Regions from separate parts of the Streptomyces sp. NPDC002958 genome, predicted to be linked through region 2. Evidence: riboswitches for the same ligand, from Rfam matches in the RefSeq annotation. Region 2 holds a riboswitch; the other holds the start of a gene.
The links. A riboswitch is a leader RNA that binds a small molecule or an ion and turns the genes downstream of it on or off. The one in region 2 is predicted to bind cyclic di-AMP.
Positions count from the first base shown of each region.

Region 1: another riboswitch for cyclic di-AMP. It lies ahead of ACZ3IC_RS22300 (M23 family metallopeptidase); the one in region 2 lies ahead of ACZ3IC_RS01575 (transglycosylase family protein).

Region 1 covers NZ_JBVHDS010000013.1:39,517-48,324, reverse strand. Annotated here, with positions in the region: gene ACZ3IC_RS22315 (DNA gyrase/topoisomerase IV subunit A) at 1-465, opposite strand, end outside; gene ACZ3IC_RS22310 (M16 family metallopeptidase) at 736-2,118, shown strand; gene ACZ3IC_RS22305 (M16 family metallopeptidase) at 2,145-3,527, shown strand; cyclic di-AMP (ydaO/yuaA leader) riboswitch at 3,898-4,064, shown strand; gene ACZ3IC_RS22300 (M23 family metallopeptidase) at 4,078-4,896, shown strand; gene ACZ3IC_RS22295 (HPr family phosphocarrier protein) at 5,118-5,399, opposite strand; gene ACZ3IC_RS22290 (bifunctional acetate--CoA ligase family protein/GNAT family N-acetyltransferase) at 5,573-8,563, shown strand; gene ACZ3IC_RS22285 (DUF5998 family protein) at 8,691-8,808, shown strand, end outside.
Region 2 covers NZ_JBVHDS010000001.1:319,766-328,573, reverse strand. Annotated here, with positions in the region: gene ACZ3IC_RS01595 (Ppx/GppA phosphatase family protein) at 40-981, opposite strand; gene ACZ3IC_RS01590 (DUF501 domain-containing protein) at 1,079-1,621, opposite strand; gene ACZ3IC_RS01585 (FtsB family cell division protein) at 1,681-2,151, opposite strand; gene eno (phosphopyruvate hydratase) at 2,271-3,560, opposite strand; gene ACZ3IC_RS01575 (transglycosylase family protein) at 3,941-4,711, opposite strand; cyclic di-AMP (ydaO/yuaA leader) riboswitch at 4,715-4,886, opposite strand; gene ACZ3IC_RS01570 (LysM peptidoglycan-binding domain-containing protein) at 5,185-6,135, opposite strand; gene ACZ3IC_RS01565 (cytochrome P450 family protein) at 6,241-7,557, opposite strand; gene ACZ3IC_RS01560 (nucleoside triphosphate pyrophosphohydrolase) at 7,696-8,670, opposite strand; gene ACZ3IC_RS01555 (SurA N-terminal domain-containing protein) at 8,711-8,808, opposite strand, start outside.

The DNA.
Region 1 (8,808 bases), on a different contig from region 2:
ATCGACGGTGTCCTCGTCGATCGACTCCGTCATCAGTGACGTCGCGTCGGCCATCCGGCACTCGGTGTACCGCATGGCGGCCGGCGGGTCGTCGTTTCCGAGCGAGCCGAAGTTGCCGTGGCCGTCCACCAGGGGGAGCCGCATGGAGAACGGCTGCGCCAGACGGACCAGCGCGTCGTAGATGGACGCATCGCCGTGCGGGTGCAACTTGCCCATGACCTCGCCGACGACACGGGCGCACTTCACATAGCCGCGGTCGGGGCGCAGGCCCATCTCGTTCATCTGGTACACGATGCGGCGGTGCACCGGCTTCATGCCGTCACGGGCGTCCGGCAGGGCCCGGGAGTAGATCACCGAGTATGCGTACTCAAGGAAGGAGCCCTGCATTTCGTCGACGACGTCGATGTCGAGGATCTTCTCCTCGAAGTCGTCCGGCGGCGGGGTCTTCGTGCTGCGGCGGGCCATCGCTGCTGCGACTCCTTCACGGATTCTGTTCGGGCAACCTCAGGTTCTGACGCCGACCATTGTGGACCGCCGCGCTGACATCGCCGACCTCGACCCGTCCCAAGAGCTGATCCCGACCGCTGCCGAGGTGGTTTCACGGCCCCTCCCGCGGGGGATGCGCCCCTCTTTCACGCGAACTTCCGCGGTATGGGAACTTCGGCAGGTGTCTGTGCGCTTGCTTAAAGTGGCAGGTCTCGCAGGAAATCCAGTATCGCGATCGAAGGGACGTACATGCCCATGGGTCACACGGCCACAGCCCAGGCCGGCTCCGGCGGCTTGACAGCGACCGAGTACCGTCTGGCCAATGGCCTGCGCGTGGTGCTCTCCGAGGACCATCTGACCCCGGTCGCCGCGGTCTGCCTCTGGTACGACGTCGGCTCGCGCCATGAGGTCAAGGGACGCACCGGTCTGGCTCACCTCTTCGAGCACCTGATGTTCCAGGGCTCCGGCCAGGTCAAGGGGAACGGACACTTCGAGCTGGTGCAGGGGGCCGGTGGTTCGCTCAACGGGACCACCAGCTTCGAGCGCACCAACTACTTCGAGACCATGCCCACGCACCAGCTGGAGCTGGCCCTCTGGCTCGAGGCGGACCGGATGGGCTCGCTGCTCGCCGCGCTCGACGAGGAGTCCATGGAGAATCAGCGCGACGTCGTCAAGAACGAGCGTCGCCAGCGCTACGACAACGTCCCCTACGGCACGGCGTTCGAGAAACTGACGGCACTGGCCTACCCCGAGGGCCACCCGTACCACCACACACCGATCGGTTCGATGGCCGACCTGGACGCCGCGACCCTCGAGGACGCGCGCAGCTTCTTCCGTACGTACTACGCTCCCAACAACGCGGTGCTCTCGGTCGTCGGTGACATCGACCCCGAGCAGACGCTCGCCTGGATCGAGAAGTACTTCGGCTCCATCCCGTCCCACGACGGCAAGCAGCCGCCGCGCGACGGCACGCTCCCCGAGATCATCGGCGAGCAGCTGCGCGAAGAGGTGCACGAGGAGGTCCCGGCGCGGGCGCTGATGGCCGCCTACCGGCTGCCGCACGACGGCACCCGTGAGTGCGACGCGGCAGACCTCGCGCTGACCGTGCTCGGCGGCGGCGAGTCGTCGCGGCTGCACAACCGGCTGGTCCGCCGTGACCGGACGGCTGTGGCGGCCGGGTTCGGGCTGCTGCGGCTGGCCGGTGCGCCCTCGCTCGGCTGGCTGGACGTCAAGACGTCCGGCGGCGTCGAGGTGCCGCAGATCGAGGCCGCGGTCGATGAGGAGCTCGCCCGGTTCGCCGCCGAGGGCCCCACGCCCGAGGAAATGGAGCGTGCGCAGGCCCAGTTGGAGCGCGAATGGCTGGACCGGCTCGGTACGGTCGCGGGCCGCGCCGACGAACTCTGCCGGTTCACCGTGCTGTTCGGCGACCCGCAGCTCGCCCTGACCGCCGTGCAGCGGGTGCTCGATGTCACCGCGGAAGAGGTCCAGGCGGTCGCCAAGGCCCAGCTGCGCCCCGACAACCGGGCGGTGCTGGTCTACGAGCCGGTCGAATCGGCCGAGCCCGCGGACGCAGCGGACACCGATGAGACCGACGCCGAAGAGACCGACGCGCACGAAGGAGCGGACAAGTGACCGACGCTGCCGCGACTGGAGTTTCCATGCAGTACCACCCGCAGCCGGCCCCCGGCGTCGCCCGCCCCTGGGCCTTTCCCGCGCCGGAGCGTGGCGCCCTGCCCAACGGCCTCACGGTGCTGCGCTGTCACCGCCCCGGCCAGCAGGTGGTGGCGGTCGAGATCTTCCTCGACGCCCCGCTGGACGCAGAGCCCGAGGGGCTCGACGGTGTGGCCACGATCATGTCGCGGGCGCTGTCCGAGGGCACCGACAAGCACACCGCCGAGGAGTTTGCCGCCGAGCTGGAGCGCTGCGGCGCCACCCTCGACGCGCACGCCGACCACCCCGGCGTCCGGGTCTCCCTGGAGGTCCCGGCCTCCCGGCTGGCGAAGGCACTCGCACTGGTCGCCGAGGCCCTGCGGGCGCCCGCCTTCGCCGACAGCGAGATCGAACGGCTGGTACGCAACCGGCTCGACGAGATTCCGCACGAGCAGGCCAACCCGGCCCGGCGCGCCGCCAAGCAGCTCTCCAAGGAGCTCTTCCCGGCCACGGCGCGGATGTCGCGCCCACGCCAGGGCACCGAGGAGACGGTGGAGCGGATCGACTCGGCAGCCGTGCGCGCCTTCTTCGATGCCCACATCCGGCCGTCCACGGCGACCGCCGTGGTCGTCGGTGACCTCACCGGCATCGACCTGGACGCCCTGCTCGCCGACACCATCGGCGACTGGTCCGGGGACACCACCGAGCCCCGCCCCGCCCCGCCGATCACCGCGGACGACACCGGCCGCGTGGTGATCGTCGATCGTCAGGGCGCGGTGCAGACGCAGTTGCTGATCGGCCGGATCGGCGCCGACCGTCACGACAGCGTGTGGCCGGCCCAGGTGCTCGGCACCTACTGCCTGGGCGGCACGCTCACCTCCCGGCTGGACCGTGTGCTGCGCGAGGAGAAGGGCTACACCTACGGCGTACGGGCCTTCGCCCAGGTGCTGCGGTCGTCGGCCCCGGATTCCGCCTCGGGGGCGACCGGTGCCGCAATGCTCGCCATCAGCGGATCGGTGGACACGGAGTCCACCGGACCGGCGCTGAAGGACCTGTGGACTGTCCTTCGGACCCTCGCGGCCGAGGGGCTGACCGATGAAGAGCGCGAGACGGCCGTGCAGAACCTCGTGGGTGTCGCACCGCTGAAGTTCGAGACGGCGGCCTCCGTCGCGGGCACCCTCGCCGACCAGGTCGAGCAGCACCTCCCGGACGACTACCAGGCACAGCTGTACGCCCGGCTCGCGGAGACCGGCACGGTCGAGGCGACCGCAGCGGTGGTCAACGCCTTCCCGGACGACCGGCTGGTCACGGTCCTCGTCGGTGACGCGGCACAGATCGAGGAGCCGGTCCGGGCGCTGGGCATCGGAGAGGTGTCGGTGGTCGCCGGCTGACGGGCGCACCCGTCGTGGACGACGGACGACCGTCCGGCCCGACGCGGGCGACGGCGGACCGACCGACTCGACGCGGGCGACGGCGGACCTGTCCCGTGTGACAGTGCACAGGTCGACTGGCACGGTCGACCGAGCGCCCCCGCCGACCGGTCCATTGGCCCGTCATATGCCCGCATAACGGGACAAAAGGGAAAACCCTTGTGAGCTAGATCTCGCAGGGGTCTTCCCTTTTGTCCGTTTTAGAGGGGAGGTTGCCTGTCTGCCCTGTGGGATGCGCTACAAAACGGCCTGTCCGTTTGGTGAATGAATGTGCTCCCGCTTAGCGTCGGCTCGGCTGCCTGTCACTCGTATGCCGCAACCGCGACGTACCGGGCAGCCATCGCCGAGTCCCCGTCAGGCGCGAGCCTGGGGAGCCGGGGACCCACGCAGTCCCTGGGGTGAATCGGATGTCTGAGCCTCGATGAGGCCGGGGTGTCCGTAGGAGACCTTCCTGCTCCGAACCCGTCAGCTAACCCGGTAGGCGAGAAGGAAGGAAAGGACCAGCCACTTCATGGCGTTCACCCGTGCCACCGGGAAGCATCGTGCCGCGAGCCGACTGACGCGCAGGAGCGCGAAGATCGCCGGCGTCGCGGCTCTGGCCACCACCGGCGTCATCGGCGGCATGGCCTCACCGGCCCTCGCCGCGGGCGCCGAGGCCCCCTCTGTCGTCGAGACCGGTCTGAGTCAGGTCATGGCTATCGACGGTGCGCTCGCCGACCAGATCGCCGCCCAGGCCGACGACCAGAAGCACCAGGCCGATGTCGCGGCGAAGGCGAAGGCGAAGGCGGAGGCCAAGAAGAAGGCCGAAGCCAAGAAGAAGGCAGAGGCCAAGGCCGAAGCGGAGCGCGCGGCCGAAGCGCGCGCCGAGGAGGCACGTGCGGAGAAGGCGCGTGCCGCCCGGTCCGCCGAGCGCGCCCGCCTGAACTCCTTCCAGCTCCCGGTCGCCGGTTCGTACGTCACCACCGGCTACAAGTCCGGCGGCTCGCTCTGGTCCTCCGGCAGCCACTCGGGCGTCGACTTCCAGGCCGCGTCCGGCAGCTCCGTCGTCGCCGTCGGCGCCGGTACGGTCGTGGAGGCCGGCTGGGGCGGCGCGTACGGCAACAACATCGTGCTCCGGATGGCGGACGGCACGTACACGCAGTACGGCCACCTCTCCTCGATCGGCGTCTCCGTCGGGCAGAGCGTCGGTGCGGGCCAGCAGATCGGCCTCTCCGGCTCCACCGGCAACTCCACCGGGCCGCACCTCCACTTCGAGGCCCGGACCACGCCGTCGTACGGCTCCGACATGGACCCCGTCGCGTACCTGCGCGCCCACGGCGTCAGTGTCTGATCGACGCTCCACCCGCAGTACCGCTTCGAAGGCCCCGGCACACGCCGGGGCCTTCGCCGTGTCCGGCCTCCGTGTCCGCCCGGCGTCCCACCCGCAGTACCTGCCCGCCGAACCGCCTTGCGGCCAAAAGATATTCATGAATTTCCACCCGTCCCGGATGGGGAAAGCGAAAGAGCCGCGGCCCCGAATCAGGGTGCCGCGGCTCTTTCGCAGAAAATGGTTCAGACGGTCTCCGGAAGCTCGTCGAGCCCTTCGGCGACCAGCTTTGCCAGACGGTCCAGGGCGGCTTCGGAGTCGTCGGCCTCGGATGCGAGGACAATCTCCTCGCCACCGTGCGCGCCGAGACCGAGCACCGCGAGCATGGAGGCGGCGTTCACCGGGTTGCCATCGGCCTTGGAGATCGTCACGGGGACGCCGGAAGCCGTGGCGGCACGGACGAAGATGGAAGCGGGGCGGGCGTGCAGGCCCTCGGCCCAACCGACCTTGACGCGGCGCTCAGCCATGGTTCTGCCCTTCACGAATCAATGGTTGTCTAGACCAGTCTCTCATGCAGTGCGCGATGCTCCGGCCGACCCGCGAGACGGCCCGCAACCCGTGCTGTACCGCCGATCGGCCCCCTCAGACTGACCCGGCCCCAAGACCTACGCGACCGCTGGCGGAGTCGTAGTCTTTGCCCATGCAGTCCTCGCCGGAGCAGAGTCCGCATCACGCGTACCCCGACCACTGGGAAGCGGACGTGGTTCTCCGTGACGGAGGAACCGCGCGGATCAGGCCCATCACCACGGACGACGCCGAACGACTGGTCAGCTTCTACGAGCAGGTCTCCGACGAGTCGAAGTACTACCGCTTCTTCGCGCCGTACCCGCGTCTGTCCGACAGGGACGTGCACCGCTTCACCCATCACGACTACGTCGACCGGGTGGGGCTCGCGGTCACCATCGGCGGCGAGTTCATCGCGACCGTCCGCTACGACCGGATCGACGAGCGGGGCAGGCCCGCCTCCGCGCCCGCCGACGAGGCCGAAGTCGCCTTCCTCGTGCAGGACGCGCATCAGGGCCGGGGCGTGGCCTCGGCACTCCTCGAACACATCGCGGCCGTCGCCCGCGAACGCGGCATCCGCCGCTTCGCGGCAGAGGTGCTGCCCGCCAACCACAAGATGATCAAGGTGTTCCGGGACGCCGGGTACACCCAGCAGCGCAGCTTCGAGGACGGCTCCGTCCACCTCACCCTGGACCTCGAACCGACCGCCGAGTCCCTGGCCGTCCAGCGCGGCCGTGAGCAGCGGGCCGAGGCGCGCTCCGTGCAACGGCTGCTCGCCCCCGGATCCGTCGCCGTCATCGGGGCGGGCCGCACCCCCGGAGGGGTCGGCCGCACGGTTCTGCGCAACCTCCTCGGCGCCGGCTTCACCGGTCGTACGTATGCCGTGAACCGTGCCTTCGCCGCCAACCAGGGCACGATCGACGGTGTCCCCGCCCACCGTTCCATCGGCGAGATCGGAGAACCGGTCGACCTCGCGGTCGTCGCCGTTCCCGCCGACCGGGTTCCGGAGGCCGTCGCCGACTGCGGAGAGCACGGTGTCCAGGGCCTGGTCGTCCTCTCCGCCGGATACGCCGAGTGGGGCGCCGAGGGCAGGGAACGGCAGCGTGAACTGGTTCGCCAGGCCCGCGCGTACGGGATGCGGATCATCGGCCCGAACGCCTTCGGCCTCATCAACAACGCCGAAGCCGTGCGGCTGAACGCCTCCCTCGCCCCCGAGCCGCCCGCCCCCGGACGCATCGGCCTGTTCACCCAGTCCGGAGCGATCGGCATCGCGCTGCTCTCCGGGCTCTACCGGCGCGGCGCCGGCCTCTCCACCTTCATCTCCGCGGGCAACCGCGCCGACATCTCGGGCAACGACTTCCTGCAGTACTGGTACGAGGACCCGGACACCGATGTCGCCCTGCTGTACCTCGAATCGCTCGGCAACCCGCGCAAGTTCACCCGTCTCGCACGGCGCACCGCGGCCGTGAAGCCGGTGGTCGTGGTGAAGGGCGCCCGGCACAGCGGCTCCACCCCGCCCGGCCACGCGGTGCCGGTCAGCCGGATCCCGGACGCGACGGTCTCCGCGCTCATGCGGCAGGCGGGTGTGATCCGTGTCGACACGGTGACGGAGATGGTCGACGCGGGTCTCCTCCTCGCCGACCAGCCCCTCCCGGCGGGCCCGCGGGTCGCGATCCTCGGCAACTCCGAGTCGCTCGGCCTGCTCACGTACGACGCCTGCCTGACCGAGGGGCTGCGCCCGCGCCCGCCCCGCGACCTGACCACCGCCGCCACCCCGCAGGACTTCCGGGACGCCCTGGCCGAGGCCCTCGCCGACGAGGGCTGCGACTCGGTCGTCGTGACGGCGATCCCGTGGGTGGGCGAGAACGGCGAGGCGGAACCGGGTGACGGAGAGGTGCTGGCCACCGCGCTGCACGCGGCTGCGGCCGCCGGTCCCGCCAAGCCGGTGGCGGTCGTTCATGTGGAGATCGGCGGGCTGGCGGAGGCCCTCGCCGCGGCCACCAGCACGATCGCGCAGTCGCGCCCTTCGACGCAGCCCCCCGGACCCACGACGTCCCCGCGCACCGGAGCCGCGGCCACTACCGGCCCCGACCCGACGCCCGCCTCCTCGGCATCCGCCACCGCCCCCGCACCCGGCACCGCCCCGCGAACCGACAGTCGCGCAGGCACCGCCGCCACGGGCGCGAGCAGCAACGATGCCGCCGCCCCCGGCGCGGACAGCAAGGACGGCCCTCGCCCCAGCACCCGCATCGGCCGGATCCCCGCCTACCCCGCTGCCGAGCGGGCCGTGCGCGCCCTGGCCGAAGCGGTGAGATACGCACAGTGGCGCCGACAGGCCGCCGTGCCCGGCAAGGTGCCCGAGTTCCTCGACGACACCATCGACGAGCCGGGCGCCGCCGAGCTGATCGACGCCCTCCTCGGCCCCGACCCCGACCCGCGGGGCAGGCCGCTCGCGCACGACGAGGCGCGCGAACTCCTGGGCCGCTACGGCATCACCGTACGACCGACGCTTCCCGCCCCTGACCTGGAAGCCGCTGTCGCCGCGGCGGCGCGGCTCGGCTACCCAGTAGCGCTCAAGACCACCGCGCCCCATCTGCGCCACCGCGCCGATCTCGGCGGTGTCCGGCTGGACCTCGCCAACGAGAGCGCGTTGCGCCGGGCGTACGGCGAACTGACCGACCTGCTCGGCAAGCCCGCCGAACTCCAGCCCGTCGTCCAGGCCATGGCGCCGCGCGGCGTCGACACCGTCGTACGGGCCACGATCGACCCGGCGGCGGGCGCCGTCCTCTCCTTCGGTCTCGCGGGTGCGCCCTCCGAACTCCTCGGCGACACCGCCCACCGCCTCGTTCCGGCCACCGACCGCGACGCGGCCGAGCTGATCCGGTCCATCCGGGCGGCCCCGGTACTCTTCGGCTGGCGCGGCGCGGCGCCTGTGGACACCGCGGCACTCGAAGAGCTGCTGCTGCGGGTGTCCCGGCTGGTCGACGACCATCCCGAAGTGGTCTCCGTCGCCCTGGAACCGGTTGTGGTCGCCACTCAGGGGCTGACCGTTCTCGGCGCGAGCGTCCGGCTCTCGCCGCCCCCGGCCCGTACCGACCTCGGCCCCCGCCGCCTCCCCAACTACTGACCGGAACGGCCCCGCTCCGTCCCCGGCCGCCGGACGGGCGCGAAAGCGTGTCCCTTCACATCCGGGCCCGGTCCGCCCTGCCGCACAACGTCCTCGGCAGTCATTGGTCCCCCGTAGGATGGTGCTCATGGCTAAGACCGGTACGACGACCCAGGGGCTGCGCACGGCGATCGAGCGCAGCGGCTACTACCCGGCCCTCGTGGCCGAGGCGGTGGAGGCCGCCGTGGGCGGTGAGCCGGTCGCTT
Region 2 (8,808 bases):
TGCGCCAGGCCGCCGCACACTGCTCCCGCGGAAGCGGGACTACGCGATCGACCAGCCGATTCCGTCGAGGATGTCGTGCTCGCTGACGACGACCTCCCGGGCCCCGGTCCGCTTCATCACGGCGAGCAGGATCAGCGCCCCGGCGGTGATCACATCGACCCGTCCCGGATGCATCGCACCGATCGCGGCACGCTCGGCGTGGGTGGAGGTGACGAGCCGTCCGGTGATCTCCTGGACCTGGTCGAGGGAGATCCGGGAGTGGTGGATCGCCTCGGAGTCGTAGACGTCGAGCCCCAGGGCGATCGCGGCGACCGTGGTGACCGTCCCGGCGAGACCGACAAGGGTGGCCGCCCCGGTGAGCGGGACGGTCTCCTCGGCGAGATCGAGGGCCGCGTCGATGTCGGCACGGATCGCGGTGATCTGATCGGCGGTCGGCGGATCGCTCACGACACCGTCGTGCACGAGGTGCCGCTCGGTCATCCGTACACAGCCGATGTCCACCGAACGCGCGGCGCGCACATGGTCGTCGCCGACGACGAACTCGGTGGAGCCGCCGCCGATGTCCACGACGAGATACGGCTTCACGAGATGATCGCGGCCCGCGAGTTCCTTGGTGGCGCCGGTGAAGGAGAACTCCGCCTCCTGGTCGCCGCTGATCACCTCGGGTTCGACGCCCAGGATGTCCAGCACGCCGCGGACGAACTCGTCCCTGTTCTCCGCGTCGCGGGAGGCGGAGGTGGCGACGAAGCGTATCTTCTGCGCCCCGTGCTCCTTGATCACTTCCGCGTACTGACGGCAGGCGGCGAACGTCCGCTCCAGGGCCTCGGCCGCGAGCCGGCCGGTGCGGTCGACGCCCTGGCCGAGGCGGACGATCTCCATCCGGCGATCGAGCTCGACGAGCTCACCGGTGGACGGGTCCGCGTCGGCGACGAGCAGTCGGATGGAGTTGGTACCGCAGTCGATGGCGGCCACGCGGGTCATGAGTGCTCCTGTCGTGAATACCGGGGAGGAGCCCCGGATCGAGCTCCTCCGGCGACCGAGGAGCGGGGGGCCGGGGGACAAAAGCCCCCGGCAACGGTCAGGCCTCGTCGCCCGCGTCCGCGGACCGGCAGGGCGTCACGCACGGCCCCTTGCGCCACCACTCCGGCAGCATCGCGATCGCCTCGTCGCCCAGCGGGTTCACCCCGGGCCCCGCGGCCAGCGAGTGCCCGACCAGCACGTGCAGGCACTTCACCCGGTCCGGCATGCCGCCCGCACTCGGGAAGCCCTCAAGGACCTCGATGGCGTCGCGCCGGGCGATGTAGTCCTCGTGCGCGGCCCGGTACGCGGCGGCCAGCTCGGGGTCCGTACCCAGACGCTCGGTCATCTCCTTCATGACGCCGTTCGCCTCCAGCGTGCCGATCGCGGACGCGGCACGGGGGCACGTCAGGTAGTACGTCGTCGGGAACGGCGTACCGTCCTCCAGCCGGGGCTGCGTCTCGACCACGTCCGGGTTGCCGCACGGGCAGCGGTGCGCGATCGCGCGCAGCCCGCGCGGCGGGCGGCCCAGCTGCTGCTGGAACGCGGCGATGTCCGCCTCGGTGGGCGCGGTGGACTCGGTCTGCGGAGGAGGGGTTTCCATGCCTGCCTAGGTTCTGATCGGGCTGCTCGAACTGCGGTTCTGCAGATGGATGAAGAGAGTCAGTCGCGGTCGGCGCTGTCGACGCCGTCCCAGAGGTTGGAGTGCCACGGCCGGCCGGACTCGTCCGTCTCGCCGTTGCGCTCCTTGACCATGTCGGGGTCGATCACCGTGTAACCGGTCTCCCCGGGAAGAAGGTAGTGAAGGTGCTTGCGGGCCAGCTGCCTGATGTACGCATCGTCCTGGAGGCGCGCCTTCTCGTCGCGCAGCTCCTCGGTGCGGACCCGGGCCTCCCGCGCCAGACGCTCCTGGTCGGCGATCTCGTCCCGCTGCGACACGTACTGCCGCATCGGGTACGCGAGCGCGACCACCAGGGAGCAGACGACGAGGGCGAGGAAGGCCGCTCGGCCGGTGAGCCGGGAGCGGCGGGCCTGACGGCGGTTCTGTGACCGGTAGACGCGGGCGGCGGTCTGCTCGCCGAGCAGCCGCAGCCGGGTCGCGGTGGAGAACAGGTCCCGGTCCTTCGCGGCCATGTCTCCGCCTCCCCATTACGCACGTCCGTCCCCGCACACGGTACGGGACCGAGTACGGGGACGGACGGAGGCCGGAGCCGTTGGCCTCGAAGGACCGGCACACTCAGCCCTTGCTGTGCCTACTGGTTCGCAGAGCGAAACCGCGGGAACGCCGAGCGGCCCGCGTACACCGCGGCGTCGTCGAGGATCTCCTCGATGCGCAGCAGCTGGTTGTACTTGGCGACGCGGTCCGAACGGGCCGGGGCGCCGGTCTTGATCTGACCGCAGTTCACCGCGACGGCGAGGTCGGCGATGGTGACGTCCTCGGTCTCGCCGGAGCGGTGGGACATCATGCACTTGAAGCCGTTGCGCTGGGCCAGCTCGACGGCGTCCAGCGTCTCGGTCAGCGAACCGATCTGGTTGACCTTGACGAGCAGGGCGTTGGCGGAGCCCTCCTCGATGCCGCGGGCCAGACGCTCCGGGTTGGTGACGAACAGGTCGTCGCCGACGATCTGCACCTTGGCGCCCAGCTTGTCGGTGATGACCTTCCAGCCGGCCCAGTCGTCCTCGTACAGCGGGTCCTCGATGGAGACCAGCGGGTAAGCGGAGACGAGCTCCTCGTAGTACTCGGTCATCTCGGCGGCCGAGCGGGACTTGCCCTCGAACTCGTACGTGCCGTCCTTGTAGAACTCGGACGCGGCGACGTCGAGCGCGAGCGCGATGTCCTTGCCCGGGGCGTAGCCGGCTTCCTTGATGGCCTCGATGATGAGGTCGAGGGCGGCGCGGTTCGACTCCAGGTTCGGCGCGAAGCCACCCTCGTCACCGAGACCGGTCGAAAGGCCCTTGGTCTTCAGGACCTTCTTCAGCGTGTGGTAGACCTCGGCGCCCCAGCGCAGGGCCTCGGAGAAGGACTCCGCGCCGATCGGGGCGATCATGAACTCCTGGATGTCCACGTTGGAGTCGGCGTGCGACCCACCGTTGAGGATGTTCATCATCGGAACGGGCAGCAGGTGCGCGTTCGGGCCACCGAGGTAGCGGAACAGCGGCAGGTCCGAGGCCTCGGAGGCGGCGTGGGCGACGGCCAGCGAGACGCCGAGGATGGCGTTGGCGCCGAGCGAGCCCTTGTTCTCGGTGGCGTCAAGGTCGAACATCGCCTGGTCGATCAGCCGCTGCTCGGTCGCGTCGTAGCCGACGAGCTCCGGGCCGATCTGCTCGATGACAGCGAGGACGGCCTTCTCCACGCCCTTGCCCTGGTAACGGTTGGGGTCACCGTCGCGAAGCTCAATGGCCTCGAACGCACCGGTGGAGGCGCCGGACGGCACGGCAGCACGACCCGTGCTGCCGTCGTCGAGACCAACCTCGACCTCGACCGTGGGGTTCCCCCGGGAGTCGAGGATTTCCCGGGCTACGACGACGTCGATGGACGGCACGAGGCATCTCCTTCTGGGATATGACACTGGTTGTGCAGGGTCACTTCGGCCTTGCGACAAGAGCCTAACCGGCCCGGCCCGCTCAGTCGGACGACCGCCCGTCCCCTGGGACGGAAAAAGACCCAGGAGCGCACATTACCGGGCAAACAGCAGGAATTTTACTGGCTAACGACTACAACAGTTGAACGATCACACACGGCCTGCGTTCCCCGTGTGACAGCCGACACTCCCTGCACAAGCACTCCCTCTATGCAGGCACTCCCTGTACAGGCACCGCACGCAAGCACCGCGCGGAGGTGTCGCGCGCACAGAAACCCCGGCCCGGCGCATACGGGGGGAATGCGCGCCGGGCCGGGGTGCTCAGGGGGAGAGGGCCTGGACTACTTCGTCAGGTGCAGCTGCTGACCCGGGTAGATCAGGTCGGCGTCCTTGACGATGTCCTGGTTCAGCTCGAACAGCTGCTGCCAGCCGCCCTCGACGTTGTGGTCGGCGGCGATCTCGCTCAGGGAGTCACCGGAGGCGACCACGTACTCGCCGTCGCCCTTCTCGACCTGCTCGCCAGTCGGGGTGGTGACGGTCTCCTCCGACTCGGCCTGCGGGGCGGCGGAGCGGTCCGAGCGGGAGGCGGCGGGGGCCTCGGCACGCTCGGCTTCCTGCGGCTGCGCCTGCTGGGCCGGCTGCGACTGCTGCTCCGGCGCGGCCGGGGTGCTCTGCTGCTCGGTGGGCGCGGAGGAGGACTCCGAGGAGGAGCCGGTGTCGACGCCCGGGTCGACGCCGTCGTTGGTCAGGTTGCCGGCAGCGGCACAGCTCCAGGCACCCGGGCCCTGGATGTCGAGGAGCTTTTCGGCGGTGGCGATCTGCTGGGCCTTGGTGGCCAGGTCGGCACGGGGGGCGTACTGCGTACCGCCGGCGGCGGCCCAGCTGGACTGCGAGAACTGCAGACCGCCGTAGTAGCCGTTGCCGGTGTTGATGGACCAGTTGCCGCCGGACTCGCACTGGGCGACGGCGTCCCAGGTGGCGACAGAGGCGGCCGAGGCGCTGGTCGCACCCATCAGCGGAACGGCCACAGCGGTACCGGCGACGCCGGCGAGCGTGGCGATACGGACGGCCTTGGACGGGCGGCGATGCTTGCCCTTGCTGGAAAACAGCATGGAACTTCCCCTCACCGACGCCTACGAGGTGAGCTGTCGGGTTCGGGCCAAGTGAGTTGCCCGGTCGCACGTCCTAGCGCGCGACTTCACCCCAAGCCGGTCCTGACGCGTCTTTCGACGATCGGGCCCGGCGCTTACCTGGGTCCCCCGCTCCTGCCTACGGCGCTTTACGCGTCTGTTCCCTTCGACCGACGGCAGGATTCGGCGTGACGGTCGACGGGGCCCGCGGTGCGAGCGATTTCGAACGTAAACATACGCAACTCTCACATTCAAAGACGCACACATCGGACAATCAGCCCTTACTCGCGCCCAAGGAATCACCGTTTTCGCAGGTGAGGGCGGCATGGAAGGGTTCCCCAGGCGCGACACGCCAGTTGACGCAAAGAGACCCATGTCTCACATGCACATAAACGGACATAGGTCTCTTAACTACCCGGCTTTTGCGGCCCTTTTAACCGATTTTCAGACTGCCCTCACTCGGCCTTCAAGGCGAGATCGAGGCTCTGGCCAGGGAGGATGAGGTCCGGGTCGGAGCCGACGGCCCCCCTGTTGGCCTCGTAGAGCGCCGACCACCCACCAGGAACCTTCTGTGCATCAGCAATCGCCCAGAGGTTGTCGCCGGGACGGACGGTGTACGCGCCGTCGGCGGCCGCCGCACCCGCGTCGCGCGCGTCACCGGCACCGCGGGAGGCATGACGACCCGACTCGCGCCCATCACCGCCGTTCGCGTTCCGACTCCCCTCGGGGGCCGGCGCGCCACGGTGCTTGCCACCCACACCGCTGGACGAATCGGATGAATCAGATGTACTTGACGAGTTGGACGAATCGGGCGCTTCGGAGGACGGGGCGGTCGACGTGGTGGTCGACGGCTTCGCGGAGGGCTTGGCCTTGCCGGCCGGCTCGTCGGTCACGTCCGAGCCCTTGGAGCCCTTGGAGCCGTCCACGGTGTCCGATGCGCCGTCCGACGACGTGGCACCATCGGACGACTCCGCGCTCCGCGTCGGCTCGTTGGAGGGCACGGACCCCGGGTCGACACCGGGCAACGCCCCGTCCTTCGCGAGGCCGGAGATGACCGCACAACTGGGCCACGCCCGCGGTCCCTGGTCGTCCAGAACCTTCTCGGCCACGGCGATTTGCTGCGAGCGGCTGGCGAGGTCGGCACGCGGGGCGTAGGACTCGCCGCCGTACGCCTTCCAGGTCTCCTGCGAGAACTGCAGGCCGCCGTAGAAGCCGTTACCGAGGTCGGCGCTCCACATGCCACCGCTCTCGCACTCGGCCACCTGGTCCCAGGTCGTGGCGTCGGCCGCGTACGCACCTGTCGCGCCGAGCAGCGGGATGGCGATGGCCGATCCGGTCACGCCCGCGGCGACGACGATGGCGGGTGCCTGACGAGGGCGACGGTGTCTGCCGTTCGCGGAGCCCATGGGGTTGCCTTCCGTGTGACTGACGAGTGACTGGTGAGTCGAACGGTGAACCTAGCGGGACTCGAACGCGTGTCACAAGTCGATGCAGCACAGATCACGTGAAAGTCACAGAGTTGACGATGCGTCAGGTGACGTCGGGGCGAGCCCCGGCGTGAACTCCACAGGGAGCGTGCGCAGTCCACGCATGATGAGCCCGCCACGCCACCGCAAATCGGTAGGTTTCACCGCAAGTCGCAGGTCCGGAAGGCGCCTCAGAAGCGTGGTGAGCGCGGTCTGTCCCTCCAGCCGGGCGAGCGGTGCTCCCAGGCAGTAGTGGATGCCGTGCCCGTATCCGAGGTGCTGATTGTCACGCCGTGCGAGGTCGAGCGTGTCGGGGTCCTCGAAGCGTTCCGGGTCACGGTCGGCGGCGGCCAGCACGACGAGCACGGGATCGCCGGCCGCGATGTCCTGTCCGCCGAGCGTCATCGGCTCGGTGGCGAAGCGCCAGGTCGCCAGCTCCACCGGACCGTCGTACCGCAGCAGTTCCTCGATCCCGGTCTCCAGCAGCTCGCTCTCCCCCGCGTCGAGGGAGCGCTGCAGCCGCTCACGCTGTCCGGGGTTGCGCAGCAGGGCATACACCCCGTTGCCGATGAGGTTGACCGTCGTCTCGAACCCTGCGAAGAGCAGGATGAAGGCCATGGCCGCGGCCTCGTTCTCGGTGAGGTGCTCGCCGTGGTCGCTGGCCCGGATCAGCCCCGAGATCAGGTCGTCCCCCGGGTTCTCCCGCTTGCGGTGGATCAGTTCGGCGAGATAGCCGCGCATTTTCTTCACCGACCTGGCCACCCCGCCGCGCGGGCCGCCGCCGTGGCGGATCATCATGCCCGCCCAGTCCCGGAAGTCGTCCTGGTCCTCCGGCGGGACGCCGAGGAGATCGCAGATCGCATAGATGGGGAGCGGGAACGCGAAGTCATGGATGAGGTCCGCCTTCCCCTCCGCGACGAAGCGGTCGATGAGGCGGTCCGTCAGCTCCTGCACGCGCGGCGCGAACTCGGCGACCCGGCGCGGGGTGAACGCCTTGGATACGAGGCGGCGAAGGCGGGTGTGGTCGGGCGGGTCGATGTTCAGCAGATGCGTCATCAGCTCCGCCTTGCGTTCACCCGGGATACCCGTCTTCCCCTTGGCGTGCGCCGGCTCGGCGTGATGTGCCGGGTTCTTGGAGAGCCGGGCGTCGGCGAGCGCCTGCCGGGCGTCCGCGTACCGGGTCACGAGCCAGGCCTCGACGCCGCTGGGCAGCGCGGTCCGGTGCACGGGGCTGTGCTCGCGCAGCCAGGCGTAGGCCGGGTACGGGTCGGTGGCGAACTCCCAGGTGAAGAGCTCGGGTGCGCCGGCGGGGCAGGCGGCGGGCTGGTCCGCGGGGCTGTCGGCGGACGGGCTGGCGGGCAGGTCGGCGAGGCTGTCGACGGGCGGGCCGGCGGGCTGGTCCTCGGGGCTGTCGACGGGCAGGTCGGCGGGTCGGCCGGCGGGCTGGTCCTCGGGGCTGTCGGCGGGCGGGTCGGCGGGGCTGTGGTTCACCCCCCGACGTTATCCGTTGCCCTCCGCCGCCCGGATGGCGTCCCGGTAGGCACGGCCCGCGGCCCTCAGTGCGGCCTCCGGGTCGACGCCGTCCTGCTCGGCGCGTACGGCGAGGGCGAGGAGCTCGTAACCGATGCCGTCGCCCGTGGGGAGTGCCACATCGAGCCCCGCGGTACGGACCCGGCCGGCCAGTTTCGCCGCGAGCGCCAGCCCGGGCTGGCCGAGTGGTACTCCATCGGTGACCGAGTCACGCTGCTTCTCGACGGCCTTGGTCCGCAGCCAGTGCGCGTGCACGTCCTCCGGGGTCTCGGCGGTCTCGTCCCCGAAGACGTGCGGGTGGCGGTGGATCAGCTTCTCGACGAGGGTCGCGGCCACGTCGTCGACGGAGAACGGCTCCTCCCCGTCCTCGGGGCGGCCCTCCTCGGCGATCCGGGCGTGGAAGACGACCTGGAGGAGTACGTCCCCGAGTTCCTCGCGCAGCTCGTCGCGGTCGCCGTCCTCGATCGCCTCGACGAGTTCGTACGCCTCCTCGATGGCGTACTTGGCGAGGCCCTTGTGGGTCTTCTGCGCGGTCCAGGGGCATTCGATCCGGATCCGGTCCATGACCTGGACCAGATCGAGGAGCCGAGCGCCCGGCAGATCGTACGAGCCGGGCAGCAGCTCCAGATTCGGCATCCGCACCCGCCCCGAACCGGCGAGCCGCGCAAGCCCGTCGGTCAGCGGCTGGTTGCCCTCGCCGCCCGTGACGACGACGACACTCCGTCCACCCGCGCAGATGTCGACGAGTTCCTGCGCGGTGGGCGCGGAGTGCTCGACGCCGACGCCCGCCTCGCGCAGATATGGCAGCTGCGGGTGGTCCTGCTCGGCGCAGAGAACCCGGTCGGCGGCATGCAGCGCCTGCCAGGCGGGCCAGGACAGGAGTCCGGGCGCGACGCGGTGGCTGGCGGTGAGCAGGACGATACGGCCGGGGTCTTCAGCGTTCACCGTTCGAATCTACCTCGGTGGGCCGGGTCGCCGTCCTGCCCTAGACTCCGGCCTCGGCACCCGCCTCGGCGGGCTTCGTCACCTGGGTGATCCAGGGGGCCTTGTAGTTGGCGAGCTGGGTCTGCTTGTTGTCCCAGG